Regions from separate parts of the Pseudomonas sp. Leaf127 genome, predicted to be linked through region 2. Evidence: riboswitches for the same ligand, from Rfam matches in the RefSeq annotation. Region 2 holds a riboswitch; the other holds the start of a gene.
The links. Region 2 has a riboswitch for thiamine pyrophosphate ahead of ASF84_RS08330 (TenA family protein). Riboswitches for the same ligand answer to the same signal wherever they lie in the genome.

Region 1 (16,217 bases), on a different contig from region 2:
CGGTGTACATGCCCGGACGCTTGCGAACCGGATCGAGGCCCGAGAGGACTTCGATGGCATCGGCGTTATAGGAACTAGCGCTGGGAGTGGCCATGGGTTCTCGTTATCAAGGATTCATGAAAGATCGCACAGGGTGCCGCATCGTCGCACGCTTGCCTTTCACAATCGTGAAAGGTCAATCGCCTGCAACACCGACGGGGCAAAGCCGGCGATGGCCAGCAGTTCCGGCAGGCGCGCGGCAAAGCCCTGGTAGCTGTGGTCGCCGCCGTCCTGGATATCCAGGCTGCAACGGGCGTAGAACGCCTCGGCACGGCGGTAGTCGAGGGTTTCGTCGCCGGTCTGCAGCCACACCCGGACCTGTTGCGGATCGCTCGGGGCCGGGACTTCCAGCTCGGCCAGCGCCTGCACATGGTCGAGGGTCAGCTCCCAGCGCTCGCCGGTGTAGAGGTTCTGCTGGGTGCCCAGGAAGCCGTCGAACAACCGGTGCGGATTGACCGCCGGGTTGATCAGCACGGCCTTGAGTCCATGGCGCTGCGCAAGATGGGTCGCATAGTAGCCGCCGAGCGAGCTGCCGACCAGCAATGGCCGACCCAGCGACTCGATGGCCTCATCCAGCTGGCCGATGGCCTGGCGGGGATGGTGATGCAACTCCGGCACCCGCACCTGCGCCTGCAGGCCCAGCGAGTGCATCAGGGTCGTCAACTGGGTGGCCTTCTTCGACAGGGCCGAACTGTTCAGGCCGTGGATGTACAGCAGAGTGGGGTTATCGCCGGTCACGCCAGGCCTCCGAAAACTCGCAACGTCACAAAGCCGCATAGTTTACAGGAGTCCGGGGGCAGAAATGCACCTTCAAACTGTATCAATAACCAGTACCGGAGAAATCCACCCCGAAATCCGTCCCGGCCAGCCGGCTGATGCCGGTGTCCAGCCGTCCGTCGTCGTGCAGCCTCAGCCAGCGATAGCCGGGGGCGGCGGTGTCGAGGCCGAATGCCTCGCTGCCGGGCGCAAACTGGATGCAGGTGGACGGCGTGGCCAGCAGGCGCACGCCCTCGCGCACCTCATCGAAGGCCTGGTGCACATGCCCCCACAGCACCGCCCGCACCTGCGGGTAGCGATCAAGCACGGCAAACAGCGCCACGGCGTTGTGCAGGCCGATGGGCACCATCCAGGCGCAACCGATGGGTACAGGGTGATGATGCAGGCACACCAGATGATGGCGATCGGGTGCGTCGATGAGCGATTGCTCGAGCAATTGCAGCTGCAGCTCGTCCAGATGACCGAACACCGCCCCCTCGACCTCGGAGTTGAGCATGGTGACCCGCCAGCCACCGATGTCCGTCACCGGCACCAGGACTTCGCTGCCTTGCGCCGCCTCGTTCATCTGCGCCCATTCGTCATGGTTGCCCGGCAACCAGCGCACCGGCACGCCCAGCGGCTCGCTGAGCTCACGAAACGCCCGGTACGACTGCACGGTACCGTCCTGGGAAATATCCCCGGTCATCAGCAGCAGGTCGATATGCGGCTGCTCGGCCTTTACCAGCTCGAGCACATTTTCCAGCCCCTCACGGGTATTCATGCCCATCAGCGTGCCGTCCGCCTCGGCGAACAGGTGACTGTCGGACAACTGGACCAGCAGGACTGAAGAATCCTTGATAGATGAACTCGGCAACGGCCGTCTCCCGGGGGCGATACGTGGCGAATTATGGTAGCTGTTGCCGGGTACGGCAAACCGGGAATTGAGTGGTCGATCACAGCAATGATGATCGAAAGGCCATTATCGCTGTGCCGGCAGCTGACACCCGCCGGCTGTCGTAGGAGCGCGCTCTGCCCGCGACCGAGTGCGCAGCGCTCGCAAAAATTCGGGAAACGCTACAAGTTTATGATTGGAAATCTGCGAAACGCTGAAAATTCATGGCTGGAGATTTGCGAAACGCTAGCAATTTACGGTTTTAGATCTGCGAAACACTGCAAATTTACGGCTGGAGATCTGCGAAACGCTGCAAATTTACGGCTTTAGATCTGTGAAACGCTACAAATTTACGACTGCTGCGCAGCCGGTCGCGGGCAAGCGCGCTCCTACCTTACGGCTTCGTATTCATGGCCGCAGGCCAGGCAGTGACTCAGCCACTCGCCCAGGAACAGGTTGAGCTGGGCTTTTTCGTCGGGCTGGTGCATGTGGGTGTTCGGGTAGGGATAGATGCCGCGAAAGCGCCGCGCATGTTCGGCGCCGATCACTTCGGCCATGCGCGCGTCATGATAGACCTGCACTTCCAGGCGCGGCACCGGCAGCCAGGGCAGGCTGTGCTCCTGGCTGACCTGCAAGGTAGTGGTGTACGGGCAGTCCAGCAGCACTTCGACCGCCAGTACGCCGAGCATCTGCTCGCCCTGGGTCACGGCCACCCGGCGCGAGCTTTTTTGCGTGCGCATGTCGGGCAGCAGGCGCATCAGGCGGGCGTAGTTGGCCTCGCATGCTGCCTGCAGGCCGGCAAGATCGACACGATAGCGCTCGCGCAAGAGATTCACGACCATAGCCCCCTTATTTCAGCGCGGTTCAAGGCCAGCCATTGCAAGGCAATGATGGTTGCCGCGTTCATGATCCGGCCATCGGCCACGGCTTGCAGGGCGTCGTCGAACGACCAGACCGTGACGCGGATGTCCTCCCCCTCCGACTCCAGCCCGTGCACGCCACCGGCGCCCTGGCTGTCGCATTGTCCCAGGAAAAGATGAACGTATTCATCACTGCCGCCCGGCGAAGGAAAGTACCGGGTAATCGGCCACAGGGCCTGGAATGCAAGATCAGCTTCCTCTTCTGCCTCACGATGAGCAACCTCTTCCGGTTGCTCATCCTTGTCGATCAGCCCGGCGACCAGTTCGATCAGCCACGGGTTGCCGACTTTCTCCAGGGCACCGACCCGGAACTGCTCGATCAACACCACTTCATCGCGTTTGGCATCGTAGGGCAGCACGCAGACCGCATCATGGCGCACGAACAGTTCACGGCCGATTTCGCGACCGGTGCCACCATTGAACAGTTCATGGCGCAGGTACAGCTTGTCGAGTTTGTAAAACCCCTGGAAACAGGTTTCGCGTCGGGTGATTTCAAACGCGGAGGGGTTTGAACGGGGGGTGGTCTGGGTCATGAATGTCTCGCTGCAGGACGCTTTGGCTTCGGGCCATCCTAACGCGCATCGACCACCAGATGCAGCCCCCCCCTCTCAACAAGCAGGGTAGACGCGCAGGCGCCAAAACATTTCTAATCCGCCCAGTGGCGAACCGAAATCGCGGTTTGCAGTCCAAGCAGCCTGCATGCGTACGCCGCACGCGTTTTTTCCGACACCGCCAAGGATCATCAATGTCGTTATCGAAGATCGCCGCACTGGCCTGCCTGGCCGTTACGCTGGGTGCCTGCCAAAGCCTGTTCCAGCCCAACATGCGTGCCCCGCTGCAGGTCGAACGCGAAACCTCAGAGCAGATCAAGCCGGGTTGCAACAGTGACGATTGCCCGCTGGTGAACATCGATACCGTGCACTTTCCCGCCGAGCCGCGGCTGGACGCCATCGTGCAGAAAAACCTGCTGCAGATGGCCCACAGCGAACCGGGCGCGACGCCGCCGGCCACGCTCAAGGCGTACGAACAGCAGTTTCTGAGCCGTGCCCAGGGCCGCAACGCCAGCTACCTGCAGGCCAAGGTCCGCGAGCAGCATGACGGCATCGTGGTGATGGAGCTGTCCAGCTACCTGGACACCGGCGGCGCCCACGGCGACCCGGGTCGCTCGCTGTTCAGCTATTCGCGCCAGCAACAGAAGGTCCTGACCCTGGCGGACATGGTCGTGCCCGGCAAGGAAGCCGAGTTCTGGGAAAAGGCCCAGATGGCCCACCAGGCCTGGCAGGTGTCGACCAAGGTCAATGAGGACCCTGAGTTTCTCAAGACCTGGCCGTTCAAGCGCACCACCAACGTGGCGCTGACCTATGGCGCGGTGATCCTCAAGTACCCGGTGACCACCATTGCGCCCTACGCCATGGGCCATGTCGAGCTGAAGATTCCCTATCCGCAGCTCAATGGCGTGATCAGGCCTGAGCTGTTCCCCGGTCGTAGCTGACACCGCGCCCCAGCAACAACTGCAATACGCCGGCCATGACCAGTGCTGGCAGGGTGGCACCCACTTCGGGGTACAGATTGGCCAGCAGATGATAGGTGCTGACGCCGCCCAGCCAGGCCAGCAGGCTCAAGCCCCGCAGCCCCGGCACCTGAGCCGGCGAACGCCGCCGGCGCAGCACGAAGTGATCGACCAGCACCACGCCGAACAACGGCGCGAACAGCGAGCCGATCAGCAGCAGGAAGCTTTCGTACTGCGCCAGTGGTGCAAAGCAGGCGATCAAGGTACAGAGCACGCCAATGGCCAACGCCAGGTGCTCAACCTTCAACCCCGACAGCATGGCACCGGACACTGCCGCCGAGTGGATGTCGGCAAAAGCCTTCTCCGACTCGTCGAGCAGCACCAGCAACAGCGGAATGCCCATCCCGGCCCCGGCCAGGGCCAGCAGCAGGGCATTGGCCTCGCCATCGGCGGCGAATGCCAGGGTGTAGCCCACGCCCAGGCTCATCAACCAGCAGTTACCGATGAAATACCCCAGTACCGTACCGAAAAACACCGGCTTCGCCCGTCGGCCGAAGCGCGAGTAGTCGGCAATCAGCGGCAGCCAGGACAGTGGCATGGCAATAGCAATGTCCAGACCGGTGGCAAACGGCATCGAACCGTCACCGCCACGCGCCCACAATGCCGCCAGGTCGGCCTTGGCCAGCAGGTTCCAGGTCAGCCACAGGCATGCGCCAAGCAACAGCCAGATACCCCACTGGCGCAGGATCTTGCGCACGAACGTCAAGGGCCCGCTGACCGCCAGCAAGGTCGCCAGGCCGCCGAAGAACAACGCCCAGAGCAACGGGCTGGTCCACAGCCCGCCTTCGCCAAAGGCGCGCGCCCCCAGCAAGCTGGCCGCATCGCGCATGACGATGATCTCGAACGAGCCCCAGCCCACCAGTTGCAGCAGGTTGAGGACCGCCGGCAGCATCGCGCCGCGTCGTCCCAGGCTGAGCGTGAGCGAAGCCATGGACGACAGGCCGGTATCGGTGCCGATCACCCCGGCGCCGGCCAGCAGCAGGACGCCGACCAGCGTGCCCAGGGCAATGGCCAGCAACGCACCGCTCATGCCCAGGCCCGGTGCCAGCAAGGCACCGGTTTGCAGGACCATCAGGCCGATGCCCAGGGAAAACCACAGGGAAAACAGATCGCGTCCGCCCAATACCCGCCGCTCGGCAGAGACAGGCAGGTCGGGGGAGTAAGTGCCGGGTGTGTTCACATCAGAATCTCAATGGTTAGTAGGAGCGCGCTTGCCCGCGACCGAGTGCGCAGCGCTCGCAAAATCTGCGAAACGCCATAGATGTACGGCTGGTAAATCGGCGAAACGCCACAATTTTACGACTGCTAGCGCAGCCGGTCGCGGGCAAGCGCGCTCCTACCAGGGGTCGTATGATCAGACTTTCTGGTAAAGCTGGCTGCCTTCCTGCTTGAAGCGCTCGGCCTGTTCGCGCATGCCCGCCTCCACTGACACATCGATACTGTCGATGCGCTGGTTGGCGGCGTACTCGCGCACTTCCTGGGTGATCTTCATCGAGCAGAACTTCGGTCCGCACATCGAGCAGAAGTGCGCGACCTTGGCCGAGTCCTTGGGCAGGGTTTCGTCGTGGTAGGCGCGGGCGGTGTCCGGGTCCAGGCCCAGGTTGAACTGATCTTCCCAGCGAAACTCGAAGCGCGCCTTGCTCAGGGCGTTGTCGCGGATCTGCGCGCCGGGATGCCCTTTGGCAAGGTCGGCAGCATGGGCGGCGATCTTGTAAGTGATGATCCCGGTCTTGACGTCATCCTTGTTCGGCAGGCCCAGGTGTTCCTTGGGCGTGACGTAGCAGAGCATGGCGCAGCCGAACCAGCCGATCATCGCCGCGCCGATACCGGAGGTGATGTGGTCGTAGCCCGGTGCAATGTCAGTGGTCAAAGGGCCCAGGGTGTAGAACGGCGCCTCGTCGCAGCACTCGAGCTGCTTGTCCATGTTTTCCTTGATCAACTGCATCGGCACATGGCCCGGGCCTTCGATCATGCACTGCACGTCATGCTTCCAGGCGATCTTGGTCAACTCGCCCAGGGTTTCCAGTTCGCCGAACTGCGCCGCGTCGTTGGCGTCGGCAATCGAGCCCGGGCGCAGGCCGTCGCCCAGCGAGAAGCTGACGTCGTAGGCCTTCATGATTTCGCAGATGTCGTCGAAATGGGTGTAGAGGAAGTTTTCCTTGTGGTGCGCCAGGCACCACTTGGCCATGATCGAGCCGCCGCGGCTGACGATCCCGGTGACGCGCTTGGCGGTCAGCGGCACATAGCGCAGCAGCACGCCGGCATGGATGGTGAAATAGTCGACGCCCTGCTCGGCCTGTTCGATCAGCGTGTCGCGAAACAGCTCCCAGGTCAGGTCCTCGGCCACGCCGCCGACCTTTTCCAGTGCCTGGTAGATCGGCACGGTGCCGATCGGCACCGGCGAGTTGCGGATGATCCACTCGCGGGTTTCATGAATATGCTTGCCGGTGGACAGGTCCATGACCGTGTCCGAGCCCCAGCGGATGCCCCAGGTCAGCTTGGCCACCTCTTCCTCGATGGAAGAGCCCAGTGCGCTGTTGCCGATATTGCCGTTGATCTTCACCAGAAAGTTACGGCCGATGATCATCGGCTCAAGTTCGGTGTGGTTGATGTTGGCCGGGATGATCGCGCGGCCACGGGCGATTTCCTCGCGCACAAACTCAGCGGTGATTTCCCTGGGGATGCTGGCGCCAAAGCTGTGGCCGGCGTGTTGTTGCTGCAGCAGGCCGGCGGCACGGGCCTCTTGCAGCTTCATGTTTTCGCGGATGGCGACGTATTCCATCTCGGCGGTGATGATGCCCTGGCGGGCATAGTGCATCTGGCTGACGTTGGCGCCGGCCCTGGCGCGGCGTGGCTTGTGCACATGGGCAAAGCGCAGGGCGGTCAGTTCGGCATCGTTGAGGCGCTGCTGGCCGAAGTTCGAGCTCAGGCCGTCGAGCAGTTCGGTGTCGTTGCGCGACTCGATCCACGGCGTGCGCACATCGGCCAGGCCCTTGCGCACATCGATGATCACATTGGGGTCGGTGTAGGGGCCCGAGGTGTCGTAGACGGTGACCGGTGCGTTGATCTCGCCGCCAAAATCGGTCGGCGTCACGTCCAGGCTGATTTCGCGCATCGGCACGCGGATGTCCGGCCGAGAGCCTTGAACGTAGATTTTCTGCGAGCGGGTGAACGGCTTCACGGAGCCTGAGTCGACCTGGGCCGATTCACTCAGATGGGGGGCGTTTTTTGCTTTTGTGCTCATCACGGTCTCTCCTGACATCCTGGGGCGGATTGATTGTCGGAGTGACCTGAACAGACGGGGGGCGCGCCATGAAACACAGACGCAGAGCATCGCAGGAAGGCGGGTGTTCGAATAAATTGAACGCACGACCCCGGACGACACTCAAGAGGACTCGCCGGGAGCGAGCAATCTTGTTCCCTACGCAGGCGTTAACCTGATCAGGTTCAACGGGATCCGGCTTAACCGATCTCAGCCTCATAGCAAGGCACCCCGACAAGAACGGTGCCAGTCTATGCCGGCCAGGGGCCCCAACGCCAGCCCCGCATACAACCCCGGCGATAAATGACCGATATGACCGATTGTTGCGCCCAACGTCAGGCTCTACACTCGCTGACCGGTCCAGGCCGCGATCATTTTCAGGAAGGAACACCTCATGCTGCGCAAACTGTCGTGGGTCATCGCTGTGTCATATGCCTGCAGCCCGCACGCCTGGGCCTACGACGCCCCGCTCACGGCCAGCACCGGGCTGGTGAATGTCTACCAGCAGGCGGTGGACAACAATGCCGACCTGGCCGCGGCCCGCGCCGACTACCAGGCACGCAGCGAAGGCGTGCCACAGGCCCGCGCCGGGCTGTTGCCGAACCTGTCGGCCAGCGCCCAGAGCAACAACACCCGCACCAGCATCGATCAACCCAGAATAACGGCCAGCCGCAGCGGCACGGTCTACCAGGCCACGCTCAGCCAGCCGCTGTTCCGCGCCGACCGCTGGTTCCAGCTGCAGGCCGCCGAGGCGGTGAACGAGCAGGCGGCGCTGGAATTGTCGGCCACCGAGCAGAACCTGATCCTGCAATCAGCGCAGTTGTACTTCACGGTGCTGCGCGCCCAGGACAACCTGGCGACCACCAAGGCCGAAGAGGCGGCGCTCAAGCGCCAGCTGGACCAGGCCAACGAGCGCTTCAATGTCGGCCTGTCGGACAAGACCGACGTGCTCCAGGCCCAGGCCAGCCACGACACTTCCCGCGCCAACCGGCTGATCGCCCAACGCCAGGTCGACGATGCGTTCCAGGCACTGGTGACCCTGACCAATCGCCAGTACAGCGCCATCGAAGGCATGGTCCACAGCCTGCCGGTGCTGCCGCCCTCGCCCAACGACGCCAAGACCTGGGTCGACACTGCGGCCCAGCAGAACCTTGACCTGCAAGCCAGCAACCATGCGGTCGAAGCCGCGCAGCAGACCGTGCGTCAGCGCAAGGCCGGCCATGCGCCGACGGTCGACGCCGTGGCCACCTACCAGCGTGGCGACAACGACGCCCTGGGCTTTTCCAACCCCAACTACACCGGGCAAAGCTACAGCGGCGACGTCGAGCAGCGCACCGTGGGCGTGCAACTGAACATCCCGCTGTACAGCGGCGGGCTGACCAGCTCGCAGGTGCGTGAGGCATACGCACGCCTGAACCAGAGCGAGCAGCGCCGCGAAAGCCTGCGCCGCCAGGTGGTCGAGAACACACGTAACCTGCACCGCGCGGTCAACACCGACGTGGAGCAGGTGCAGGCGCGCAAGCAGTCGATCATCTCCAACCAAAGCGCGCTGGAAGCCACGGAAATCGGCTATCAGGTCGGCACCCGCAATATCGTCGACGTGCTCGACGCCCAGCGCCAGCTGTATGCCTCGGTGCGTGACTACAACAACACCCGCTACGACTACATCCTCGACAGCCTGCGCCTGAAACAGGCCGCCGGCACCCTGAGCCCCGACGACCTGCAAGACCTGGCGCGCTACCTCAAGCCCGACTACAACCCGGACAAGGACTTCCTGCCCCCGGACCTGGCCGAGGCCGCCCGCAAGAACTTCGAACGCCCGGCCAAGCGCTGACCGGCAGCCCCGCGCTGGATCCGGGGTAGGAGCGCGCTCTGCCCGCGACCGGCTGCGTCAGCAGTCGTAAATTTGCAGCGTTTCGTAGATTTTGGACGTGTTCACACTCAGAAATTTGTGGCGTTTCCGAGATTTCTGCGAGCGCTACGCACTCGGTCGCGGGCAGAGCGCGCTCCTACCACGGTGATGTGACACTGAATTTCGGGTCTGGCACCAGACGGTGGGAGGCAGCTTGCTGGCCTCATCGCCGGCAAGCCGCCTCCCACAGGGATTTCAGGTCTTGGTGTTACATCAGCCGGGCAATCAGCCCCAGCAATCGCTGCAGGGCGCCCTGGTTGGCCTCCATGACCTGCAGCCCCGCCCCGGCCATTGCGCGGGCCTGTTCGGGCTCGTCGAACAGGCGTTGCACCGCTGTCGCCAACGCCTGCGCGTCGTTGACTTCGAGCAAGGCGCCAGCGCTGCGCAGCATGGCGGCGATTTCCAGAAAGTTGAACAGGTGCGGCCCGCTGAGTACCGGCCTGGCCAGGGCCGCCGGTTCCAGCAGGTTATGCCCGCCATTGGCCACCAGGCTGCCGCCGACAAAGGCGCAGTCGGCCAGGGCATAGAGAAACAGCAGCTCGCCCATGGTGTCGCCCAGCAGCACCGAGGTGGCCGGCATGACCGCCGCGCCCGTCGAGCGGCGCACCGTGTCGAAGCCTTGCTGCACACACAGCTCATGCACGCTGGCAAAGCGCTCCGGGTGGCGCGGCACCAGGATCAGCAAGGCTTCGGGATGGCTGGCCAGCACCTGGCGATGCGCCGCCAGAATAGGCTCATCCTCACCGGCATGGGTGCTGGCCGCGATCCACACGGGCCGGCCAACGGCCTGCCATTGCGCGCGCACGCTGGCCGCCTGCACCAACAGCTGCGGGTCAATGGTCAGGTCGAACTTGATGGAGCCGGTCACCGTCACACATTCAGGCCGGGCCCCCAATACCCGGAAGCGCTCGGCCTCGGTTTCGGTCTGCACGGCAAAGCCGTTCATTGCGGCCAGCATCGGACGGGTCAGGCCGGTAAAACGCCCATAACCGCGGGCCGAACGCTCGGACAGCCGGGCATTGGCCAACACCACCGGGATACCGCGACGGGCACACTGGTGGAGATGGTTGGGCCACAGCTCGGTCTCCATGATGATGCCCAGCCGCGGCTGCACATGATCGAGAAACCGCCGCGCCGCCCAAGGCAGGTCGTACGGCAGGTAGCAATGCTGGATGCGCGGCTCGTCGGCAAACAGCGCGCGGATCCGCTCGGAGCCGGTCGGGGTCATGCAGGTGAGGGTGATGGGCAGGTCCGGGTAGGCCTTGAGCAGGGCGCGCACCATGGGCGCGGCGGCAATGCTCTCGCCCACCGAGACCGCATGCACCCACAGCCCCCCACGCCGCATGGCCGGCAGGCCGAAGCCAAAGCGCTCCTTGATGCGTTGACGATAAGCCGGCGCCTTGCGCGCACGCAGCCACAGGCGCAGCGCGACCAGCGGCAGGCCCAGATGAAAAAGCAGGGTATAGAGCGTTCTGTTCATGGGGGCGAAGTCTACAAGGATCTGCGCGCGGCCGCGCCTACCCGATCGCTTGCAAGTGCACGGCAAAGCGTTCGGCCAGCCATTGCGCGGCCGGCCCCAGGGGTTCGTCGCGACGCCAGGCCAGTTCGGTCACCAGCGCCGGGGGTCGCCATTCACTGGCCAGTTCGACCATCTGCGCCTGATAGGTCGGGTACTGCACCACATGGCGCGGCAACCAGGCCCAGCCCAAGCCGCGCATCAGCAGCTCGGCCATGGCGTAGAAACTGTCGGCACGCCAGACCAGCGGGCTGATCGCCTCACCGCCGGGGTAATCGCTTTGCTGTGGCGTGATCAACAACTGGCGATGACAGGCCAGTTGCTGGCGGGTCACCTGCCGCTCGCGGGCCAGCGGATGATCGACCGCACACACGGTGACCATCTCGACGCTGCCCAGGGTGCGGCGCTCCAGCGAGGCCGGAATGTGCTCATGGTGGAAGAACAGGCCCAGGTCGGCACGACGCTCCACCAGCTTGCGCGCCACGTCGCCCTGGGCGTTGCTGGCCAGTTGCACTTGCAGGTACGGAAAGCGGCTGGCCAGCTCCTTGAGGCTGTCGATCACCGGTTGATAAGGCATGGCTTCGTCCTGAGCAATGCGCAACAGCGCCTCCTGCCCGCGCATCAGTGCCAGTGCCCGGCCATCCAGGCGCTCGCACTGGCGCAGCAGTTCGCGGGCATCGGCCAGCAGCGCCTCGCCGTTGTCGGTCAGGCGCGGCTGGCGCCCGCTGCTGCGTTCGAACAAGGTTACCCCCAGGTCGGCCTCCAGCAGGGCGATGGCATTGCTGATGGCCGACTGCGCCTTGCGCTGCTCACGGGCCACGGCCGAGAACGAGCGCAGTTCGGCCACGCGCACAAAGATACGCAGTTGTTCAAGATTCCACTGTTCGGCCATCAACCTATCTCCCCAATAGATGGCTAATGACTTTACCGCATCTGTGCCTGGCCTAGAATGGCGCCATTGAAGAAGGAGTCTGTCCATGAATGCCTATTACCTGCTGGCCATCGCCATCTGCGCCGAAGTCATCGCCACCACCTCGATGAAAGCCGTCAAGGGCCTGAGCACACCGTTGCCGTTGCTGCTGGTGATCGGCGGCTACGCCATTGCGTTCTGGATGCTGATCATCGTGGTGCGCACCATTCCGGTGGGCGTGACCTATGCCGTGTGGTCCGGCATGGGCATCGTGCTGGTGAGCATCGCCGCGCTGTTCATCTACGGGCAGAAGCTCGACCTGCCGGCCATCCTCGGCATGGGCCTGATCGTGCTGGGCGTGGTGGTCATCCAGTTGTTCTCGAAAACCGCAGGGCACTGATTACCCCCTATAATGGCCGGCATCGTTCAGCCCAAGAGGTGCCCATGCCATCTGTTCTTTCCACCGACGTCCTGATCGTGGGCGGTGGTGTTGCCGGTCTCTGGCTCAATGCCCGCCTGCGTCGCCAGGGCTTTTCCACCGTACTGGTGGAAAGCGGTCATCTGGGTGGCGGGCAAAGCCTCAAATCGCAGGGCATCATCCATGGCGGCGCCAAGTACGCATTGCATGGCGCACTCAGCGGCGCCTCCGAAGCCATTGCCGACATGCCGCGCCGCTGGCGCGAAGCGCTGGACGGCCAGGGTGAGATCGACCTGGCCGGCGTACGCTTGCTGTCCGAGGCCCACTACCTGTGGTCGCCCGGCACCCTGGCCGGCAACCTCACCAGCTTTTTCGCCAGCAAGGCCGTGCGTGGCCGGGTCGACCAGGTCAAGGGCGACGACCTGCCACCGGCCTTGCAGCACCCGAGGTTCAAGGGCAAGGTCTATCGCCTGGCCGAACTGGTCGTGGACGTTCCGAGCCTGATCGAGCGCCTGGCACACCTGGCCGGCGACAGCCTGCTGGCCGGCCAGCACATCGAACCGCTGCATGCCGATGACCAGTTGATCGGCCTGCGCGTCGACGGCCGCGACATTCATGCGCGACGCATCGTGCTCAGTGCCGGCGCCGGCACCGCCTCCTTGCTTGAGGCATTGGGCATCCGCCAGCCAGCCATGCAGCGCCGGCCACTGCACATGGTGCTGGTCAAGGGCCCGACCCTCAAGCCGCTGTACGCCCACTGCCTGGGCGGCGGTCCCAAGCCGCGCATCACCGTCACCACCCACCCGGCCGCCGATGGCCAGCACGTCTGGTACCTGGGCGGCGACATTGCCGAAGCCGAGGGCGTGGCCCGCGAGCCGGCGGCGCAGATCGCCACGGCCCGCGACGAGTTGCACAAACTGCTGCCCTGGATTGATCTCGACCAGGCGCAATGGGCCACCCTGCGGGTCGACCGCGCCGAGCCCGAGCAGTCCGGCCTGGTCCGCCCCGACAACGCCTTCGTCGATGTCCAGGGGCGCCTGCTGGTGGGCTGGCCGACCAAGCTGGCGCTGGCCCCGGACTTTGCCGACCGTGTATTGGCAACACTGGACAAGGACGGCATCAAGCCGAGCGCTCAACCGCCGCTGGGCGAGCTGCCAAGGCCGCCACTGGCCACACCGGTCTGGGACCAGTTGCTGCCATGAGCCTGCCGACCCTGCACGACCTGCACCGCCCGCTGGGCAACACCGGCCTGAGCGTATCGCCGCTGGGCCTGGGCACCGTCAAGCTCGGCCGCGACCAGGGGGTCAAGTACCCCAACGGCTTTCGCATTCCCGACGACCAGCAAGCAGCCAGCCTGCTGCGCCAGGCCCGCGAACTGGGCATCAACCTGCTCGACACCGCGCCGGCCTACGGCATCAGCGAAGAGCGCCTCGGCCCGCTGCTGCGCGGTCAGCGCCAGGACTGGGTGATCGTCAGCAAGGTCGGTGAAGAATTCGATAATGGCCTGTCGCACCACGATTTCAGCGCCACGCACACCCGTGCCTCCATCGAACGCAGCCTGAAACGTCTGGAAACCGATTTTATCGACATGGTGCTGGTGCATTCCGACGGCAATGACCTGACAATCCTGACCGACACCGCGGTGTACCAGACCCTGGCCGAGCTCAAGCACGAAGGCAAGATCCGCAGCTACGGCTTTTCCGGCAAGACGGTCGAAGGCGGGCTGCTGGCTTTGCAGCAGGGTGATTGCGCCATGGTCACCTACAACCTCAATGAACAAGGCGAAAAACCGGTTCTGGACTACGCTGCGGCGCATGGCAAAGCGATTCTGGTGAAAAAGGCGCTGGCCAGCGGTCATATCTGTCTGGAACCGGGTGTCGACCCGGTACGGGCCAGCTTCGGCTTGCTGTTCGGGCATCCGGGCGTGGCAAGTGCCATCGTCGGCACCATCAACCCCGTGCACCTGGCGCATAACGTGGCCTGTGCCGCAGCCGTGATTCGCCGTCAAGCCTGACGTCGGCGGCCGACCCCAACGCAAGGAGGAGCCGATATGCCGCGTACCCTGATCCGCAGTAACCCCAGCAACTTCAAGACCCTTTCATTGCTGGTCGAGGCCACGCCAGAAGGTCTCGGTTATGAAAGCATCGGCATGCCGCTCAACTTTGCCCAGACCCTGCAACGCCGGCGCAAGATCGAGGTGCCGGACAACGAACGCTTCATCGTCGAACTGGCCAACCTGGGGGTGTCGATCCGCCTGACGCTGAGTTGGCAGAACCGCGACTATTGGGTGCTGGTGCGGCAACGACGCAAGGACCGTGGCGATGTGGTGCTCAAGCTGATTTCAGGCTATGTACCGGCCCATGAACTGGCCCTGCCGCTGCACACGGCCATCCAGGAAGTGGCCGAAGAATGCCTGATCGAAACCCCGCAAGGCTGGCTCAGCGGGCGCTACAAGGACACCTGGCTGCCGGCGCCCTACGCCGCCGCCCTGCATTACCGCGAGGCCATGCCGTTTCGCCTCAGCCCGCTGTCGGGCGCGGCGCTGCCGGTGCGCTGTGGCAGCCAGGCGCTGCTCGAACGCCCGCGAGCCTACGTGCACCTGCCGACCGCCTCACTGCAACTGATCTACGACATGCGCCTGGAAATCCCGCGCGAAGCCCGGCCGGTAAGCCTGTTTCATGTTGACGAGAGCCTGGAAGACCAGCACCTGGTCGCACGCCTGAACCGCAGCAAGCCCGACCTGTACCTGATGCCGCTGGAAAACGGCAACCCGCTGCCCGAGTTGTACACCCTCAAGCGCGACCGGCTGACCCCGGTGGGCACCCGTGGCCTGTATCTGGCCGAGAGTTTTGCCCGCCAGGACGGCTGGGTGGTCAGTGACGAGCGGATCCGCTGGAAAGACTGGCTGCGCCAGCAAGGCCTGACGCCACCGCCGAAGAACACCGGCCTGACGCGCCTGACCGGCAAGGCCCGTGAGCTGCTGCAACGGGCACGTTCCAGGCTGGCGAAGTGACCTTCGCGCTGGTCGCTCTCATCAAACACAAAATAACTTATTGATTTTATTGGCTATTAAATTCACCGTTTGTAGGAGCGCGCTCTGCCCGCGACCGGCTGAGTTAGCAGTCGTAAATTTGTGGGGTTTCATAGATCCCTGATGGGTTCGCAGTCGTAAATTTGTGGCGTTTCGCAGATTTTGCGAGCGCTACGCACTCGGTCGCGGGCAAGCGCGCTCCTACACCAGGTCCATGTTTGCTGCGCGACAGCGTTGTGTCAGTGACACAAGGTGATCTCTCATCAAACACAAAAATAACTTATTGATTTTATTGGCTATTAAATTCACACCTGTAGGAGCGCGCTTGCCGGAATGCCGGACCACCGCGACCGGCTGCGTTAGCAGTCGTAAATTTGTGGGGTTTCATAGATCCCTGATAGGTTCGCAGTCGTAAATTTGTGGCGTTTCGCAGATTTTGCGAGCGCTACGCACTCGGTCGCGGGCAAGCGCGCTCCTACACCGGGTCCATGTTTGCTGCGCGACAGCATGCCGCCTTGGCGCTGTGTCAGTGACACAGGGTGGGCTCCCAAGGAGGTGATCAAGGTCACTCACTGGCCGCGAATTTTCTCGACGATGGCGGTGGTCGAGCTGTTCTCGACCAGGCCGAGCACTTTCACTTCACCGCCATAGGCGCTGACGATGTCGGCGCCGACCACCTGATCGACGCTGTAGTCGCCGCCCTTGACCAGCACGTCGGGCTTGATGTGGCCGAGCAGGTTTTCCGGGGTGCCCTCGGCAAAGCTGATCACCCAGTCCACCGCACCCAACCCTGCCAGTACGGCCATGCGCCGGTCGACGCTGTTGATCGGCCGGCCCGGCCCCTTGAGGCGGCTGACCGAGGCATCGTCGTTGATGGCCACGATCAACCGGTCGCCCTGGGCGCGGGCCTGTTCCAGATAAGTCACGTGGCCCGCATGCAGGATATCGAAGCAGCCGTTGGTGAATACGATCTTCTCGTTGTGCGCCCGGG
Region 2 (16,217 bases):
CATGCTCGGCACCCAGTTGGTTTCAACGGCGACTTCGCTTTCACGGATGGTCTGCATCTGAGCCAGCGCAAACCAGCCCAGTACAGCCACAAGCAGGGAGATCAAGGTAAAGCCCAGACCCGCACGGCGGGCGATGGTCAGGTTGCGTAGGTTCATGGCTACGGCTCTTTCTTATAAGGTGGCGGATCGAAACGAGGTTGTCGTACAACCCCACCACCCTATCGGCCTCTGCTCAGACTTCTTGAGGGCCATAGCCCTCATTTATCCACCCGCATGCGCTTTTGCTGTAGCGGCCGGGCGGCGATCCGCTTCAGCCGCGAAGGGTCATGAATCGGCGGTGCCTGGTTCGCGACTGAAGTCGGTCCTACCGGCCGCCAGGTCCCACAGCCGGGCCAGGTCACGGGCGCGGTCATGCAACAAGGCAGCGGCGTGTCGGCAGGCCTCGTCCAGGGTCAGCGGACCGTTGGCCAATGCGAAAGCGGCGTGGATACCGTGTGCGTACAACTGCTCGTAGCCTTCGCCCAAGGTGCCGGCCAGGACGATCACCGGCACCTTGCGACGGGCGGCAAAACGGGCCACACCCAACGGCGTCTTGCCGCGCAGGGTCTGGGCATCGAAGCGGCCTTCGCCGGTGATCACCAGGTCCGCACCAACCAGCGCCTGTTCAAGCCCGGTCAGTTCCGCGACCACTTCGACGCCGGGGCGGAAGGTGGCGTGCAAGAAGGCCTTGGCCGCAAAGCCCATGCCGCCGGCTGCGCCGCTGCCGGGGTTGTCACGCACGTCGGTCCCCAGCACTTGGGCGCAGTGATCGGCCAGATGATCCAGGGCGGCATCCAGCGCCAGCACTTGCTCAGGCGTTGCGCCTTTCTGCGGGCCGAAGGTGTGCGACGCGCCGTGCGGACCACACAACGGGTTGTCGACGTCGGCGGCAATTTCAAATCGCACCTGCGCCAGGCGCGCATCCAGCCCGCTCAGGTCGATACGCGCCAGCTGCGCCAAGGCCAGGCCGCCAGGCGCCAAAGGCGCGTCATCAGCGTCCAGGAAACGCACCCCCAGCGCGGCGAGCATGCCGCTGCCGCCGTCGTTGGTCGCACTGCCGCCAATGGCCAGGATCACCCGCTGCGCGCCCGCGTCCAGGGCACTGGCAATCAGTTCACCGGTACCCAACGTGCTGGTGACGCAGGCATCGCGCTGTTCGCGGCTCAGCAGTTGCAGGCCGCTGGCAGTGGCCATCTCGATAATGGCCGTGCGGCTTTCGGCCAACCAGCCCCAGTGCGCTTCGACCGGTTCGCCCAGCGGGCCTTGTACCTGGGCCGTGCGCAACTGGCCGTTGCAGGCCTGCAACACTGATTCGACCGTGCCCTCGCCGCCGTCGGCCATCGGGCACAGGCGCAGCTCGGCCTCGGGCCAGACGTCGCTCAGGCCGCTGGCGATGGCCTGGGCGACGGCTTGCGCGCTGAGGCTGTCCTTGAACGAGTCGGGGGCAATGACGATTTTCATGATGCATCTCCTCTTCTTGTGCCCGCATGTTCGCATCCGCACCAGGGCTTTACGCCGGGCCGTCGCACAATGCCTGTCATCGCCTGTCGTTCATTTGCACAGGCCAGGCGTGACGTGCCGCCCCAGGTACAGCCGCAACAGGTCGTCGCTGCGGTACGGGTTGCAACCGGTGAGTTCGGCGATCTTTTCCAGGCGATAGCGCAGGCTGTTGCGATGAATGCCCAAGGCCTCGGCGCACACCTGGCTTTCGCCGCTGTGCTCGAACCAGCGATCCAGGGTTTCCACTAACTGGGGGTGCTCGTGCAGGCGCATGATGGAGCCGGCAATGTCCTGCGCCAGCCAGTCGTGGCGATGACGCCAGAACAGCACCGGCAGGCGCAGGTCCTGCAAGTGCAGCAGGCGCTGCGCCGGGCGGATATGGCTGGCGTAGTCGAGCAGGTCCAGGGTTGCCGCACAGGCCTGGCGCAATGCGGGCAGGCTCGTCGCGGCTTCGGCGGTGGCAATGCGCAGGATCGGCCAGCCCTGGGCGGTGGCCTGTTCAAGCAAGTGAGCGTCGTCGTAACCACGTTCAGGGGTACGCTCGTGGCTGCGCTCCTGGCTGCGTTCACGCTCGACCGCCCGGCACCAGTACAACAGCGTCGGCTCGCGCAACAGGCACCAGCTTTGCGGGTAGCGGCTGCTGAGCCGCATGACCAGCGGGTGGCTCATGTCCAGCGGCTCGCTCAGGCGCATCAGCACCGCCTGGCGCGGCTGCTGCGGTTGCAGGCCCAGGTGCCGGGCTTCGTCGACCAGGCTGTCGGGGCAGTCGCCCCACAGCAGGCGCGCCAGCAATTCTTCGCCGCGTTGCCGGCGCCATTGCCGGTCGGCCTGCTGGCGGCGCTGCTCCATGAGCATCTCGGCAGTCATCTTGACCAGTTCGCCGTACACACGCACCTGCTCGGGGTCGCCGGTAATGCCCAGCACGCCGATCAATTGATGATCCAGCATCAAGGGCAGGTTCACACCCGGCCTGACCCCGCCCAGGCGACTGGCAGCCAGGGCGTCGATTTCCACCACCTGACAGGTCGCCAGCACTTCCTGAGCCCCCTCATGACGGGTGCTCAGGCGCCCGGCATCACCGCTGCCGATGATGATGCCCAGGTAATCCATGACATTGACGTTGTAAGGCAGGATTGCCATGGCACGGTCAACGATGTCCTGGGCCAGGGCGCGATCAAGGGCGAACATGGCAGTCTCCTGCGGCAGGATCGGCATGCCGATACATTTTGTTGAAGTTATGAGGCCCGGAGTGTGCCTGAAAGTGGAGCCTCGCGCGAAGCGCGTGGCACAGTGCCGGGTGCCCTGGTCATTGAAGGTCTTGAACGTGCCCCGCTATCGCCTGCTTGCTGTGTTATGCGCCCTCCCCTTGCAAGCCTGTGCCTGGAAAACCGGCGATGTGCAGCCGCACACCGGCTTTTCCGGCTACCGGCAACAGACACTGGAGTGGCTGCAGAGCCACCGTGTTTTCCAGACCGACAACCGCGATGCCGAGCTGGCCTGGAACGCGCCGCAGGAGTGGCGCCCGGCCGGTACGCCCAGGGCCGGCGTGCTGCTGGTGCACGGGCTTGGTGATTCGCCCTGGTCGTTTCATGACATCGGCCGCACCCTGGCCGATCAGGGTTATCTGGTGCGTACTGTGCTGCTGCCCGGCCATGGCACACGTCCCGAAGACATGCTGGAGGTGACGCTGGAGCAGTGGCAACAGGTGGTGCGCGAGCAGGCCGCGCAACTGGCCCGCGATGTACCCAAGGTGTATCTGGGCGGGTTTTCCACCGGGGCCAATCTGGTGCTCGACTATGCCTACGAGCACGATGACATCGCCGGATTGTTGCTATTTTCGCCAGCGTTTCGCTCCGACAGCGCTTATGTGTGGCTGACGCCGTGGATCGGCTGGGCCAGACCCTGGCTGGCCGAACCCAACGACGGCGTGCGGCCCATGCAGACCCCGGTGCGCTACCTGAACGTGCCCACCAACGGCTTTGCCCAGTTTCACCTCAGCAGCGTGGTGGCGCGCCAGCGACTGGTCGAAAAGCCCTATGCCAGGCCGGTATTCGTAGCGCTGACCGAGCATGACTCGGTGCTCGATACCGGATTTGTACTGGACAGCTTCAACGCGCGCTTCACCCACCCGGGCAGCCGGCTGGTGTGGTACGGCAGCGATCCGGACAGCACTGCCGCGCATCCACGGGTGCTGGTGCGCGAGGATTATCTGCCCGAACAGCAGATCAGCCAGTTTTCCCACATGGGCCTGTTGTTCTCGCCCGACAACCCGCTGTACGGTCCCAACGGCAGCCAGCGCATCTGCTGGAACGGCCAGGAAGCAACCGATATGGCCCGCTGCGTCGCCGGCGAGCCGGTGTGGTACTCGGACTGGGGCTACCGCGCCGCCGGCAAGGTGCATGCACGGCTGACCTTCAACCCGTATTACCCGTGGCAAGCACAAGTGATGCTCGGCGTGATGGAGGCCCAGTAGGAGCGCGCTTGCCCGCGACCGGCTGCGTTAGCAGTCGTAAATTTTCAGCGTTTCGCAGATTTTCAGATCGTAAATTTTCAGCGTTTCGCAGATTTTCAGATCGTAAATTTGCGGTGTTTCGCAGATTTTAAGATCGTAAATCTGCAGCGTTTCGCAGATTTTAAGATCGTAAATCTGCAGCGTTTCGCAGATTTTCAGATCGTAAATCTGCGGTGTTTCATCAATTTTGCGAGCGCTGCGCACTCGGTCGCGGGCAGAGCGCGCTCCTACCCTGGCGCCAGGTTTGTCATGCGACGGGGGGTTTTTACAAAGGCACCAGGCGTTCGCGGCTGTTGCTCAGGTGAGTCCACATCGCGGCGCGGGCGGCGTCGGGGTCTTTGCGGCGGATGGCGCTGAGCAGCGCTTCATGTTCCAGGTTGGCCAGGTAGCCGTGGGGCGCCAGGTTGCTGCCGCCGCGCTCGTTGGTGTCGAGGCGCGCGCGCGGGATCACTGCACTGCCCAGGTGCTGCATGATTTCCAGAAAATAAGGGTTGCCGGTGGCCTCGGCGATCAGCATGTGAAAGCGCTTGTCGGCCTCGACACAGCTGTCATGACTGGCCAGCAGATCCTGGTAGTCGTCCAGCGCCTGGCGCATGGCCGCCAGTTGCTCATCGGTACGGCGCAACGCCGCCAGGGCCACGGCCTGGGTTTCCAGGCCAATGCGCAATTCAATGATGTCGCGCACCCGTGAGGCGGTCTCGACCTTCAGGCGCAGGCCGGTCTGGTGCTGGCGCTCCAGCACGAAGGTGCCCTTGCCCTGGTGGGTGACCACCAGCCCCGACGCCTGCAGCTTGGAAATGGCCTCGCGCACCACCGTGCGGCTGACGCCGTGCTCGCGCACGATTTCATTTTCCGAAGGCAGCTTGTGACCCGGCGCGATCTTGCCCAGCAGAATGCGCTGGCTCAATTCGGTCACAAGGTCAGTGGCCAGATTGTGTTGCCGGCGCTTGGGTGCGGCTTTCGAAGATTCTTGCATGACGATTATCCAGACACAGGTTGTCTTTTTTCACACACCAACCGGCCATCAGGTATACGCAGCAAAGGGCCGGGAACCTGAGCAATGCAGCGGATCATAGCACCTGCCGCGGCGTGGTGACTTGTCAGACAGGCTTTCAACTTGTCTAACTTGTAATACAAGCAAGAATGGATGAATTTCACCTCCAAGATCAACAAACACCAAGTAAAAAATAAATAAACCCTTATAAATCAATATATTAAAAAACAAACACTCATTCATGCGCACTTTTGGGTTACGCATTCGATGATTCCTATCGCTAACCCTCTTGCAGCAACATCAATAACTTGTATGATAACCGACAAAGAAAACGGCAACCTGTTTAAACCGGCATGACATAGGGGTCCCTCCTGAGCCCCCGTCAGCCACTGAAGCCCCGAAATCGCTTCGCCCCACCGAGCCAGACAAAAAAGACTTGATAATAAGGACCCGACCATGACTCAACAGACCGCTCATACCACCGGCAAGACGCCTGTCATCACCAGCCTGCAGGTCGTTCCCGTGGCGGGCCATGACGACATGCTGCTCAACCTGAGCGGTGCCCATGGCCCTTACTTCACGCGCAATATCCTGATTCTCAAGGACAGCGCCGGTAACACGGGCGTCGGCGAGGTGCCCGGCGGCGAGGCGATCCGCCAGACCCTGGAAGACGCCCGCACCCTGGTGGTCGGCCACGGCATCGGCAGCTACCAGAAGATGCTCAACGACGCGCGCAAGGCCTTCGCCGAACGCGACTCGGCCGGCCGCGGCCTGCAGACCTTCGACCTGCGCATCGCTATTCATGCGGTCACCGCCCTGGAAGCTGCCCTGCTCGACCTGCTCGGCCAGCACCTGGAAGTGCCGGTGGCCGCCCTGCTCGGTGAAGGCCAGCAGCGCGACGCCGTGGAGATGCTCGGCTACCTGTTCTACGTCGGTGACCAGGACCAGACCGATCTGCCCTACCGTCGCGAGCAGGAAGCGGACAACGAATGGTTCCGCATTCGTCATGAAAAGGCCCTGACCCCTGAAGCGGTGGTCCGCCTGGCCGAAGCGGCGCGTGACCGCTATGGCTTCAAGGACTTCAAGCTCAAGGGCGGCGTGCTGCGCGGTGACGAGGAGATCGAAGCGGTCACCGCACTGGCCGAGCGCTTCCCCGACGCACGCATCACCCTGGACCCCAACGGCGCCTGGTCATTGAAGGAAGCCGTGCGCCTGTGCCGCGACCAGCACCATGTACTGGCCTATGCCGAAGACCCATGCGGCGCCGAAAACGGTTATTCCGGTCGCGAAGTCATGGCCGAGTTCCGCCGCGCCACCGGCCTGCGCACCGCCACCAACATGATCGCCACCGACTGGCGCCAGATGGGCCACACCATCCAGTTGCAATCGGTGGACATCCCACTGGCCGACCCGCACTTCTGGACCATGCAGGGTTCGGTGCGCGTGGCGCAGATGTGCAACGAGTGGGGCCTGACCTGGGGTTCGCATTCCAATAACCACTTCGACATTTCGCTGGCGATGTTCACCCATGTCGGCGCTGCCGCACCGGGCGAGATCACCGCGCTGGACACCCACTGGATCTGGCAGGACGGCCAGCGCCTGACCAAGGAGCCGTTGCGCATTGTCGAGGGCAAGGTGCATGTGCCGAACAAGCCGGGCCTGGGCGTCGAACTGGACATGGACCAGGTCAACAAGGCCCATGAGCTCTACAAAGGCATGGGCCTGGGCGCCCGCGACGACGCCGCGGCCATGCAGTTTCTGATTCCAAACTGGACGTTCAACAACAAGCAGCCATGCCTGGTGCGTTGATCGACCCGAATCACCTGTAAACCTGGCCACTTCTTGCTGGCGACCGGCGCGCAACCCCCTTGCGCGCCGTTTTTTTATGTGTGATCGGCGTCCAGCCCCATCTGCCAGAAATCGGCCTCCAGCCGCGAAGCCTTGCCGAACACACCCACCAGGTCGGCGAAGCGCTGCTCGGTCATGCTGCGGGCGGCCAGTTCATCCAGATGTCGACGTGCATCATGGGCCACCTGTTGATAGCCGTCGCCGGCGTATTCGGCAATCCAGTCGCGGTAGGGATGATCGGCCAACGCCTCGACGCCCTCGGGCGCCAAGGCCCGACCGATGACGGCGTAGCCAATGACACAAGGCGCCAGCGCGACGTGCAGTTCCAGCAAGTCGCCGGCAGCACCGCAATCGAGCACGTAGCGGGTGTAGGCCACCGTGGCCTGGTGCTCAGGCGCGGCCTCCATGGCTTCACGGCTGAGCCCCCAGCGGGCGCAGAGGCGCACATGCAGCTCGGTCTCGTCGAGGATTGCCGCCAGCCCGGCCTGGGCGGCGCGGATGTCGGCCAGGGTGCGGCTCTTGTAGGCGGCCAGCGCCCAGGCACGGGCAAACTGGATCAGAAACAGATAATCCTGAACCAGGTAGTGGCGAAACGCGGCTTGCGGCAAAGTACCAGCGCCCATCTGGCGCACGAAGGAATGGTCGACATAGCCCTGCCAGTCTGTCGCGGCGGCCGCTTTGAGACGGTCGAAAATATCCATGGTTCAGGCCTCGATGGCATAGACGGTGTCGAAAAATTCGTGTTCCAGCTGCACCGCACGCAAGAAGAAGTCCCGGCTCAACGCCTCTTCGGCCGGCCCCACCCGGTCCAGTTCGGCACGCAGGAACGCGATGAAATCGCGAAAGAACGGGTTGTCGTGCAGCGTGATCCATTCGGCATGGACAAAGTTATCCGGCAACGGCTGCGGCGCGCGGCTGGCCCAGTCCAGGTACAGCCATTCAGCCACTGTCAGCACCGCCAGCGCCGCCGCATAGGAACGGGTCGCCGCCGCTTCCTGCATCAAGGCCTTGAAGCCTGCGGTGGCCGCCGTGTCCGGTGGTGTCTGGCGTTGTTGCGCAGTAATGTCCAGGGCCGCGAACGCGCGCAGAAAATAGGTGTTCTCCTCGCCCGAGATCATCCCGGCAAAACGCCCCAGGCGCAGGCGCGCCTCGAAGCAGTCGGCGCTGGCAATTGCAGCACCCAGCAGGGTCAGGAAGCTGTCGAGAAAACGGTGGTCCTGGATCAGGTAGTGACCCATCACCCGATCATCGAGGGTGCCGGCACACAGTTCATCGACAAAACGGTGCTGCACGGCCGCCGACCAGGTCGGCTCGCTCTGCAGGCGCAGGGTTTCGGAAAAACGTTCGTTCATGGGCTGGGCTCTCTGTAGAAGCAAACAGGAGACCGGCAAAAAGGCAGGTTAAAAGCCCATCCCTCCGCCGGCATGATCCGGATCAGGTATCAGGGTCATCGCACTGCATCAGCGATTTCTCAGCCCGTGCCCGGGCTCCCCTTGGTGCAGGCATCTATACAGCAGGCCAGCGTGATTGTCATCGTTCAGGCACCCGCCCTGGCCACTTACCTGGCACGGTTATGGCTTGATGTCAGGGTTTCGGCGCGTCGGCACGACGGCGTCCTCCTCACAAAAACCGGAGCCTTTACCATGTACAAGGATTACCCCGCTGCCTATCAGGTCAGCAAAGGCAGCGCCCTGCAGGTCGACACCGCTTTTTACGAGCGCATTCGTGATCACAAGGACGGCCGCACGCTGGTCGAGCAGTTCGAGGTGCCGATTCGTACCGGGCGCGCCTGGAAGGTGCCGGCCGGGCATGTGTTTCGTGTCACCACACCGGTCGGGCCCCAGGTGGGTGATTTCAACGTCTGGAACGCCAACGACCCGCGCGAGCGCCTGTGGGCCGCGCGCACCCGGCAATTGCAGGGCGCACATGTCAGCACCCATGACCGGTTGTGGTCGAACCTGCCGTTCTTGCGGCCGATGGTGACCATTACCGACGACAGCCTGGCCGACTACGGTATCGACGAGCATGGCGGGCGCTTGCACGACCTGCTGGGCACACGCTGCGACCCGTATGTGAACCGCATGCTCACCGGTGAGGACTTTCACCACCACTGCCATTCCAACCTGACCCGCGCCGTGCTGCCCCATGGCCTGACCGAGTTCGATGTGCATGATGTGCTGAACATTTTCCAGTGCACGGGCCTGAACCATGACGACCTGTATTTCATGAAGGCTTGCCCGGCCAGGCAGGGTGACTACCTGGAATTCTTCGCTGAAATCGACCTGTTGTGCGCGCTGTCGACCTGCCCGGGCGGCGACCTGTCGCTGCCGATGTGGGGGCCGGACGCCGAAGACCCGCTCAAGGTCTGCCGACCTCTGGGGGTCGAGATCTACAGCCTGCCCGCCACTCTGCTTGAAGGCTGGGAGTCGCCGGCGCGCGCGGCCTATAACGGCAACCATGGTCTGATGATTCCCAAGGCGCCGTGGGAAAAGTAACCACGTAGGCCGACCGGGGCGATCTTGTGCCGCGCCCCGGTTATGCTTACGGCCGGATAACCCTGGAATCGATCCTATGAACATCCCTCTGCTCAACTGCGACATCGGCGAAAGCTTCGGTGCCTGGACCATGGGCGGCGACGCCCAGGTCATGCCCTGGATCGACTGCGCCAACATTGCCTGCGGCTTTCATGCCTCCGACCCGTCCATCATGCGCAAGACCGTGGCGCTGGCCCTGGAACATCAGGTGACCATCGGCGCCCACCCGGCCTACCCCGACCTGGTCGGCTTTGGTCGCCGCTCGATGAACTGCTCGGCGCAGGAAGTCGAAGACATGCTGCTGTACCAGATCGGCGCACTGGACGGCATCTGCCGCGCCGAGGGCGGCCGCGTGCAGTACGTCAAGCCGCATGGCGCGATGTACAACGACATGATGCGCGCCCCGGCCCAGTTGCGAGCGGTGTTCAAGGCCGTAGCCGCCTATGGTAGCGACCTGCGCCTGATGCTCATGGCCTCGCGGGACAACAGCACTGCACAAGGCCTGAGCGCCGAGTACGGCGTGCCGATCTGGTTCGAGGCCTTTGCCGACCGCGCCTATGACCCGGACGGGCACCTGATGTCGCGCAGCCTGCCGGGCGCGGTGCACCATGACCCTGAAACCGTGATCGCCCAGGCCCTGACCCTGGCCCGTGGTGAGCCCCTGACCGCCAGCGATGGCAGTGCCTTGTCACTGCAGGTCGACACCTTGTGCGTACACGGTGACAACCAGAGCTCCATTGCCGCCGTGCAGCGTATTCGCGAGGCGTTCCGCGCATTGGGGCACAAGTGATATGCCGCACATCCTGCGCACTCACCCACGCCTGACCGGCTCCGCCGTCCTTGGCCTGGCGGCCGGCATCGGCTCGGCTTGGCTGATCCCGCCCCTGAGCCTGATGCAGTGCGGCCTGATCGGCTGGAATGTCACGGTCTGGCTGTTTCTGGCCCTGATCCTGGGTCGCACGTTCAACAACAGCGCCGCCGATGTCAGGAGGATCGCCATTATCGAAAAAGAGAATGCCGGGGTGGTATTGCTCATGGTGTGCGTGGCCGCATTGGCCAGCCTGGCAGCAATCATCGTCGAGCTGGCCAGTAGCAAGGTCATGCCCGGCGATCACCAGGCGCTCAAATACAGCTTTACAGGCGTGACGGTGGTGGGCTCCTGGCTGTTGATCGGTGTCATCTTCAGCCTGCATTACGCCCGGCTGTTCTACACCTGGCCCGGCCCGACACCGGCGCTGAATTTTCCCGACGGCGAACAGCATCCGGACCAGTGGGATTTCTTGTACTTTTCCTTCACCTTGGGCGTGGCCGTGCAGACCTCCGATGTCGGGGTCATGACACGCGAGATGCGCAAGATCGTTCTGGCGCAAAGCCTGATCGGCTTTATCTTCAATACAGCCATCCTGGGCCTGACCATCAACCTGGCCGCCGGACTGTTCAATTAATGGAGACTCATGGATGCCCTTGCTGACTATTGCGGTACTCGACGACTGGCAACACGTGGCCTGCGATGTGGTGGACTGGTCGGTGCTCGACCCGATCGGCCAGGTCAGTTTTTTGCACGACTACCCTGCCGACACCGAGACCCTGGCCGAGCGGCTGGCCGACTATCAGGTGATCTGCGTGATGCGCGAGCGCACGCTGTTTGACCAGGCCCTGCTCAGCCGTTTGCCAAACCTGAAGCTGCTGGTCACCGGTGGCATGCGCAATGCTGCCATCGACGTGAAGGCGGCGCGGGCCCAAGGCATCGAGGTGTGCGGCACCGAGAGCTACAAGCACGCCGCACCGGAACTGACCTGGGCGCTGATCATGGGCATTACCCGTAACCTGGCCGGCGAAGCCCACTCGCTGCGAACAGGCGGCTGGCAGGTCGGGCTGGGCCGCGATCTGCATGGCAAAACCCTGGGTTTGCTGGGGCTGGGCAGTATCGGCAAATGGATCGCCCGCTACGGCCAGGCCTTTGGCATGAAGGTGATTGCCTGGAGCCAGAACCTGACCGACGAGGCCGCCGCCGAGGTTGGCGTGACCCGCGTCAGCAAGCAGCAACTGTTCGAGCAGGCCGATGTGCTGTCGGTGCACCTGGTGCTCAGTGATCGCAGCCGGGGGCTGGTGGATGCACAGGCGCTGGGCTGGATGAAACCGGACGCTTACCTGATCAATACGTCACGCGGGCCGATCATCGATGAAGCGGCCCTGATCGACACCCTGCGCCAGCGCCGGATCGCCGGCGCGGCGCTGGATGTGTTCGACCAGGAACCGCTGCCGGCCGGGCATCCGTTCCGGCAGCTGGACAATGTGCTGGCCACCCCGCACGTGGGCTATGTCACCGAGAACAACTACCGTACGTTCTACGGACAGATGATCGAAGACATCCAGGCCTGGCAGGCGGGCAAGCCGATCCGGGTATTTGCCTGAGCGAACACGATGCGCCCGCAGGCGCGGCCGGGCGGGGCAAGATTCCAGGCCTTTGTACTCATTCTGTGGGAGCGACCATCGGTCGCGAAAGGGCCCGCTCAGGCACCGCCTCATCTGTGCCTGGCAAGCAGCATTCGCGACCGATGGTCGCTCCTACGGTGCCTTAGGCTCTGTACGAAAAGTCGGTGAGCGAAGGTCAGGCAAGGCAAAAAGCGGCGAGCAAGCGCAGTTGACACGTGTCAATGAGCATTGCGAGTCGATTTTTAACGCTTGTAGGAGATTCCGACCTGTACGGTGCGCGGAGCGCCCGGGTAGGCGTAGACGTTGCCGAAGGCGCCTTCTTCGTAGTCCTTGTCGAAGATATTCTTCACGTCCAGGTTCAGGCGCACGTCTTCGTTGACCTTGTAGTACGACAGGAAGTCGACCACGGTGTAGCTGTCCATGCTGAAGTTGGGCACATTGGCAGTCTGGCCGGCGCGTTCGTCCACATAGCGGGCACCGCCACCCAGGCCCAGGCCGCGCAGCGGGCCGTCCTGGATTTCGTACAGGCTCAGCAGGCTGACGCTCTGTTTCGGAATGTTCACCAGGCGGGTGCCGTCACGCAAGGTATTGTCTTTGGTCACTTGCGCATCGACATAGGCATAACCGCCGATCACACGCCAGGCCGGGGTGATATTGCCCACCACGTTGAAATCGAAGCCACGGCTGCGCACCTCGCCGGCCGCGACGCTGTAGCTGGAATCCAGCGGGTCGGTGGTCAGTACGTTTTTCTTGTCGATCTGATAGATCGCCGCTTCCACGCTCAACTGTTTATCCAGCACCTGCCATTTGGCGCCCAGCTCGAAGGCCTTGCCTTTTTCCGGGTCGAAGCCTTTCTGCGCGCTGGTCACAGCGGTAACGGTCTGGTCCGGGCGTGCGGCGCCGGCATTGGGCTTGAACGAACGCGAGGCGCTGGCATACACCGCCAGGTCGTCGGTCAGTTCATAGGTCAGGCCCAGGCGCGGGGTGACCGAGTTATCGCTCTTGGTCCAGCTGCGTCCGCCGGCCACATAGGTGTCATAGTCATGCTCGAAACGCTCGAACCGCGCCCCGACCAGCAATTTCAGGCGCTCGGTCAGGCTGACCTGGTCCTGCACGAAGGCCGCCCAGGTCTTGAGGTTTTCCTGGTCGTGGGTCGGCGTCAGGCTCAGGGCCGGGCGTGGCTGGCCGTAGACTGGATTGAAGATGTCGATGGCGTAGGTATTCAACGCCGGGTTTGAGCGCTGAATGATCGACTTGTAGTCGTAGTCTTCATACTCGACACCGGCCAGCAGCAGGTGCTCGAAGCCTGCGGTGTCGAAGCGCCCGGTGACGTTCAGTTGCACGTCGCGGTCGGTCCACTCCAGCTTGCGGTAGTTGAAGTTGCGCACCAGGGTGCGGCCGTCCGGCTGCATGCGGCTGCCTTCGACGGCATTGCCTTGCAAGGTGCCGTCGAGAATCTGCACGCCGCCGCCCAGGGTCCAGTTGTCGTTAAGGTCATGTTCGAAACGCAACTGGCCCATGTTGTTGTCGTTGTGCAGCTTGCCGACGTCCTTCTCGCCCCAGAACGTATCGCGCGAAGCGGTGCCGGTCTGGGTCGGGTAGCGGGTCAGGCCACGGTCCAGCGGGTGATTGTTGCGCATGAATTCACCTTCGAAGGTGATGCGCGTGCTGTCGTTGACCTGCCAGCTCAGCACCGGGGTCACCGCATAGCGTTCGGTCTCGACGTGGTCGCGAAAGGTCTCACCGCCCTCGCCCAGCACATTGAGGCGATAGGCAAAGCGGCCGTCTTCGTCCAGCGGACCGGTAGCGTCCAGGGTGCCACGGTACATGCCTTGATCGTTGAGCTGGCTGCCCAGGGTCACTGAGCGTTCGCTCGAAGGCTGCTTGGACACCACGTTGAAAGTACCACCCGGGTCACTGCGACCATACAGGGTCGCCGCCGGGCCACGCAGCACTTCCAGGCGCTCGATGGTATTGGCATCGGGCATGTTCGGGTAGCCGCGGTTGATCGGAAAGCCGTTACGGTAAAACTCACCGGTGGTAAAGCCGCGCACGGTGATGGTGGTCAGGCCCTGGCCGCCGAAGTTGTTGGCCCGGCCCACGCCACCGGCGTAGTCCAGGGCGTCCTGCAAGCGAGTGGCGCCCAGGTCTTCGACCGCCTCGCGGGTGACCACGCTGATCGACTGCGGCGTTTCATGAATCGATGTGTCGGTGCGCGTGGCGCTGGCCGAGCGGGTGGCCTTGTAGCCCTGCACAGGGCCGGTGGCGCGCTCGGTGTCGAGGGCGGCATTGACGTCGGTGGCCTGCAACTCGATTGAAGACGGTGCGGCCAGGGACGGGTCAGCCAGGGCAAGCGGGGAAAAGGCCTGCAAGGCAAGAAATGAAACGGCGATACGACGCATTGACAGCGTGCTCCAAGTGAGAATCGAGCCGTGTTCGGCCCTGATCGTTTTTTGTGACAAATGTTACAGAGTTGTATTTGTTATTGATACGTATTGTCATTGGTGAGCAGCACTTTTTTGAGGGCCATTCCCTGCGCCGGTTTGCACAGGCACACTCTGTCGCCAACCCCTCGGAGCCTGATCATGCTCACTCTCCATAATCTTGCAGACCGGCGCTGTGCATTGCTGGTCATCGACATGCAATACGACTTCATGCCCGGCGGCGCCCTGGCGGTAAAGGAAGGCGATGCTCTGGTGCCGCTGATCAATCGCCTGGGCCGGCGCTTTACCCGGGTGATCCTGACCCAGGACTGGCACCCGGCCGGGCATATTTCCTTTGCCCCAAGCCACCCAGGGCATGAACCGTTCCAGCGCATCACCCTGCCCTACGGGCCGCAAACCCTGTGGCCGGTGCATTGCGTACAGGGCAGCCAGGGCGCGCAACTGCATGCCGACCTCGACCTGCCGCATGCACAATTGATTGCGCGCAAAGGCTGCAACCCGGACATCGACAGTTACTCCGCCTTCATGGAAGCCGACCGCAGCACGCCCACCGGCCTGACCGGCTATTTGCGCGAACACGGCATCGACACCCTGTACGTGGTCGGCCTGGCCCTGGACTTCTGCGTGGCCTGGTCGGCGCAGGACGCCTGCAAGGCCGGCTTCACCACCTATGTGGTCGAGGACGCCTGCCGCGCCATCGACCTTGATGGATCACTGGCCGGTGCCTGGCAGGCAATGCTTGGCCTGGGTGTGCAACGCGTGCAAAGCCAGGACTTGCTGGGCGGCTGACACAGGCATCACGCAGGCGAACGACGTGGCGGGCCATCTGTCTGACACTACACATCAGCCCCCTGTTGATTCTCTCGCGTGAAGGAAGTGGTATGGACGAGCAACCCGATGGCAAGACCCCCGGCCTGTCAGCCGAAGAAGAACGCGAGATCGAAGACAAGCTGCCGCCGCGCGCGGCTGTCCTGCATGAGACCATCCGCATCCAGGGCGACCACGAACTGGAACGCACCGTAGCGGCCTTATGGTGGTCGGCACTGGCCGCCGGACTGACCATGGGCCTGTCGTTGATGGCCATGGGATTGCTGCGCTCGCGCCTGGGCGACAGCGACGCCAGTCATGTCATCGCCAGCCTTGGCTACTCGGCAGGCTTTCTGGCGGTGATCCTGGCGCGCCAGCAATTGTTTACCGAAAACACCCTGACCGCCGTGCTGCCGGTGATGAGCAAGCTGAACCTGGGCAATATCGGCCGCCTCTTGCGCCTGTGGGGCGTGGTATTGGTCGGCAACCTGGCCGGCACGATCCTGGTGGCCTGGGTCATGCTGAACCTGCCCATCTTCGACACCAAGACCGACATGGCCTTTCTGGAAATCGGCCGCAAGGTCATGGAAAACGACATCAGCAAGATGTTCGCCAAAGGCATCGTGTCCGGCTGGATGATCGCCACCATGGTGTGGATGATCGCCTCGATGGAAAACGCCAAGATCGCGATCATCGTGATGATCACCTACCTGATGGCGCTGGGCGACTTCACGCATATCGTGGTTGGCACCGCCGAAGTGTCGTATCTGGTGTTCGCCGGCGAAGCGAGCTGGTCCGACTTCTGGCTGGTGTTCGCAGGGCCCACCCTGGCCGGCAATATCATCGGCGGCAGCTTCATCTTCGGCCTGCTCAGCCACGCGCAGATCCGCAGTGAGAACGACATCACCGCCAAGCGTGAGCGCGACAAGAAGAAATTGCTGGAAGAACGCCGCAAGACCAGCAGGAGCGGCGTCAGCCGCGAATAGCTCTTTTAGAGGCACCCCTTAGCGTTGCTCAAGACTCAGCAGTCTTGCGGGAGGCTCTGACGGCCTCATCGCCGGCAGAGCCTCCCGCAAGTGGTCTGCCAGCGTCAGCATCATCAG

Region 1: it holds a riboswitch for thiamine pyrophosphate, as region 2 does, so the genes downstream of both, thiC (phosphomethylpyrimidine synthase ThiC) here and ASF84_RS08330 (TenA family protein) in region 2, are expected to answer to the same signal.

What each region holds. Positions count from the first base shown of each region.
Region 1 is NZ_LMOA01000022.1:529,242-545,458, reverse strand. Features, by position in the region: gene parE (DNA topoisomerase IV subunit B) at 1-94, opposite strand, end outside; gene ASF84_RS20300 (YqiA/YcfP family alpha/beta fold hydrolase) at 160-777, opposite strand; gene cpdA (3',5'-cyclic-AMP phosphodiesterase) at 860-1,669, opposite strand; gene ASF84_RS20290 (DUF1249 domain-containing protein) at 2,077-2,529, opposite strand; gene ASF84_RS20285 (NUDIX domain-containing protein) at 2,520-3,140, opposite strand; gene ASF84_RS20280 (RsiV family protein) at 3,353-4,099, shown strand; gene cytX (putative hydroxymethylpyrimidine transporter CytX) at 4,068-5,357, opposite strand; gene thiC (phosphomethylpyrimidine synthase ThiC) at 5,532-7,421, opposite strand; TPP riboswitch at 7,579-7,683, opposite strand; gene ASF84_RS20265 (TolC family outer membrane protein) at 7,834-9,273, shown strand; gene waaA (lipid IV(A) 3-deoxy-D-manno-octulosonic acid transferase) at 9,560-10,831, opposite strand; gene ASF84_RS20255 (LysR family transcriptional regulator) at 10,869-11,759, opposite strand; gene ASF84_RS20250 (DMT family transporter) at 11,845-12,177, shown strand; gene ASF84_RS20245 (NAD(P)/FAD-dependent oxidoreductase) at 12,222-13,397, shown strand; gene ASF84_RS20240 (aldo/keto reductase) at 13,394-14,209, shown strand; gene ASF84_RS20235 (hypothetical protein) at 14,246-15,208, shown strand; gene hldE (bifunctional D-glycero-beta-D-manno-heptose-7-phosphate kinase/D-glycero-beta-D-manno-heptose 1-phosphate adenylyltransferase HldE) at 15,796-16,217, opposite strand, start outside.
Region 2 is NZ_LMOA01000012.1:102,418-118,634, reverse strand. Features, by position in the region: gene ASF84_RS08370 (methyl-accepting chemotaxis protein) at 1-156, opposite strand, end outside; gene ASF84_RS08365 (glycerate kinase) at 325-1,500, opposite strand; gene ASF84_RS08360 (CdaR family transcriptional regulator) at 1,591-2,727, opposite strand; gene ASF84_RS08355 (alpha/beta hydrolase) at 2,864-4,012, shown strand; gene ASF84_RS08345 (FadR/GntR family transcriptional regulator) at 4,317-5,027, opposite strand; gene gudD (glucarate dehydratase) at 5,502-6,854, shown strand; gene ASF84_RS08335 (TenA family protein) at 6,929-7,594, opposite strand; gene ASF84_RS08330 (TenA family protein) at 7,598-8,245, opposite strand; TPP riboswitch at 8,288-8,397, opposite strand; gene ASF84_RS08325 (urea carboxylase-associated family protein) at 8,537-9,388, shown strand; gene ASF84_RS08320 (5-oxoprolinase subunit PxpA) at 9,465-10,217, shown strand; gene ASF84_RS08315 (DUF1345 domain-containing protein) at 10,219-10,872, shown strand; gene ASF84_RS08310 (D-2-hydroxyacid dehydrogenase family protein) at 10,886-11,842, shown strand; gene ASF84_RS08305 (TonB-dependent siderophore receptor) at 12,106-14,265, opposite strand; gene pncA (bifunctional nicotinamidase/pyrazinamidase) at 14,449-15,096, shown strand; gene ASF84_RS08295 (formate/nitrite transporter family protein) at 15,189-16,100, shown strand.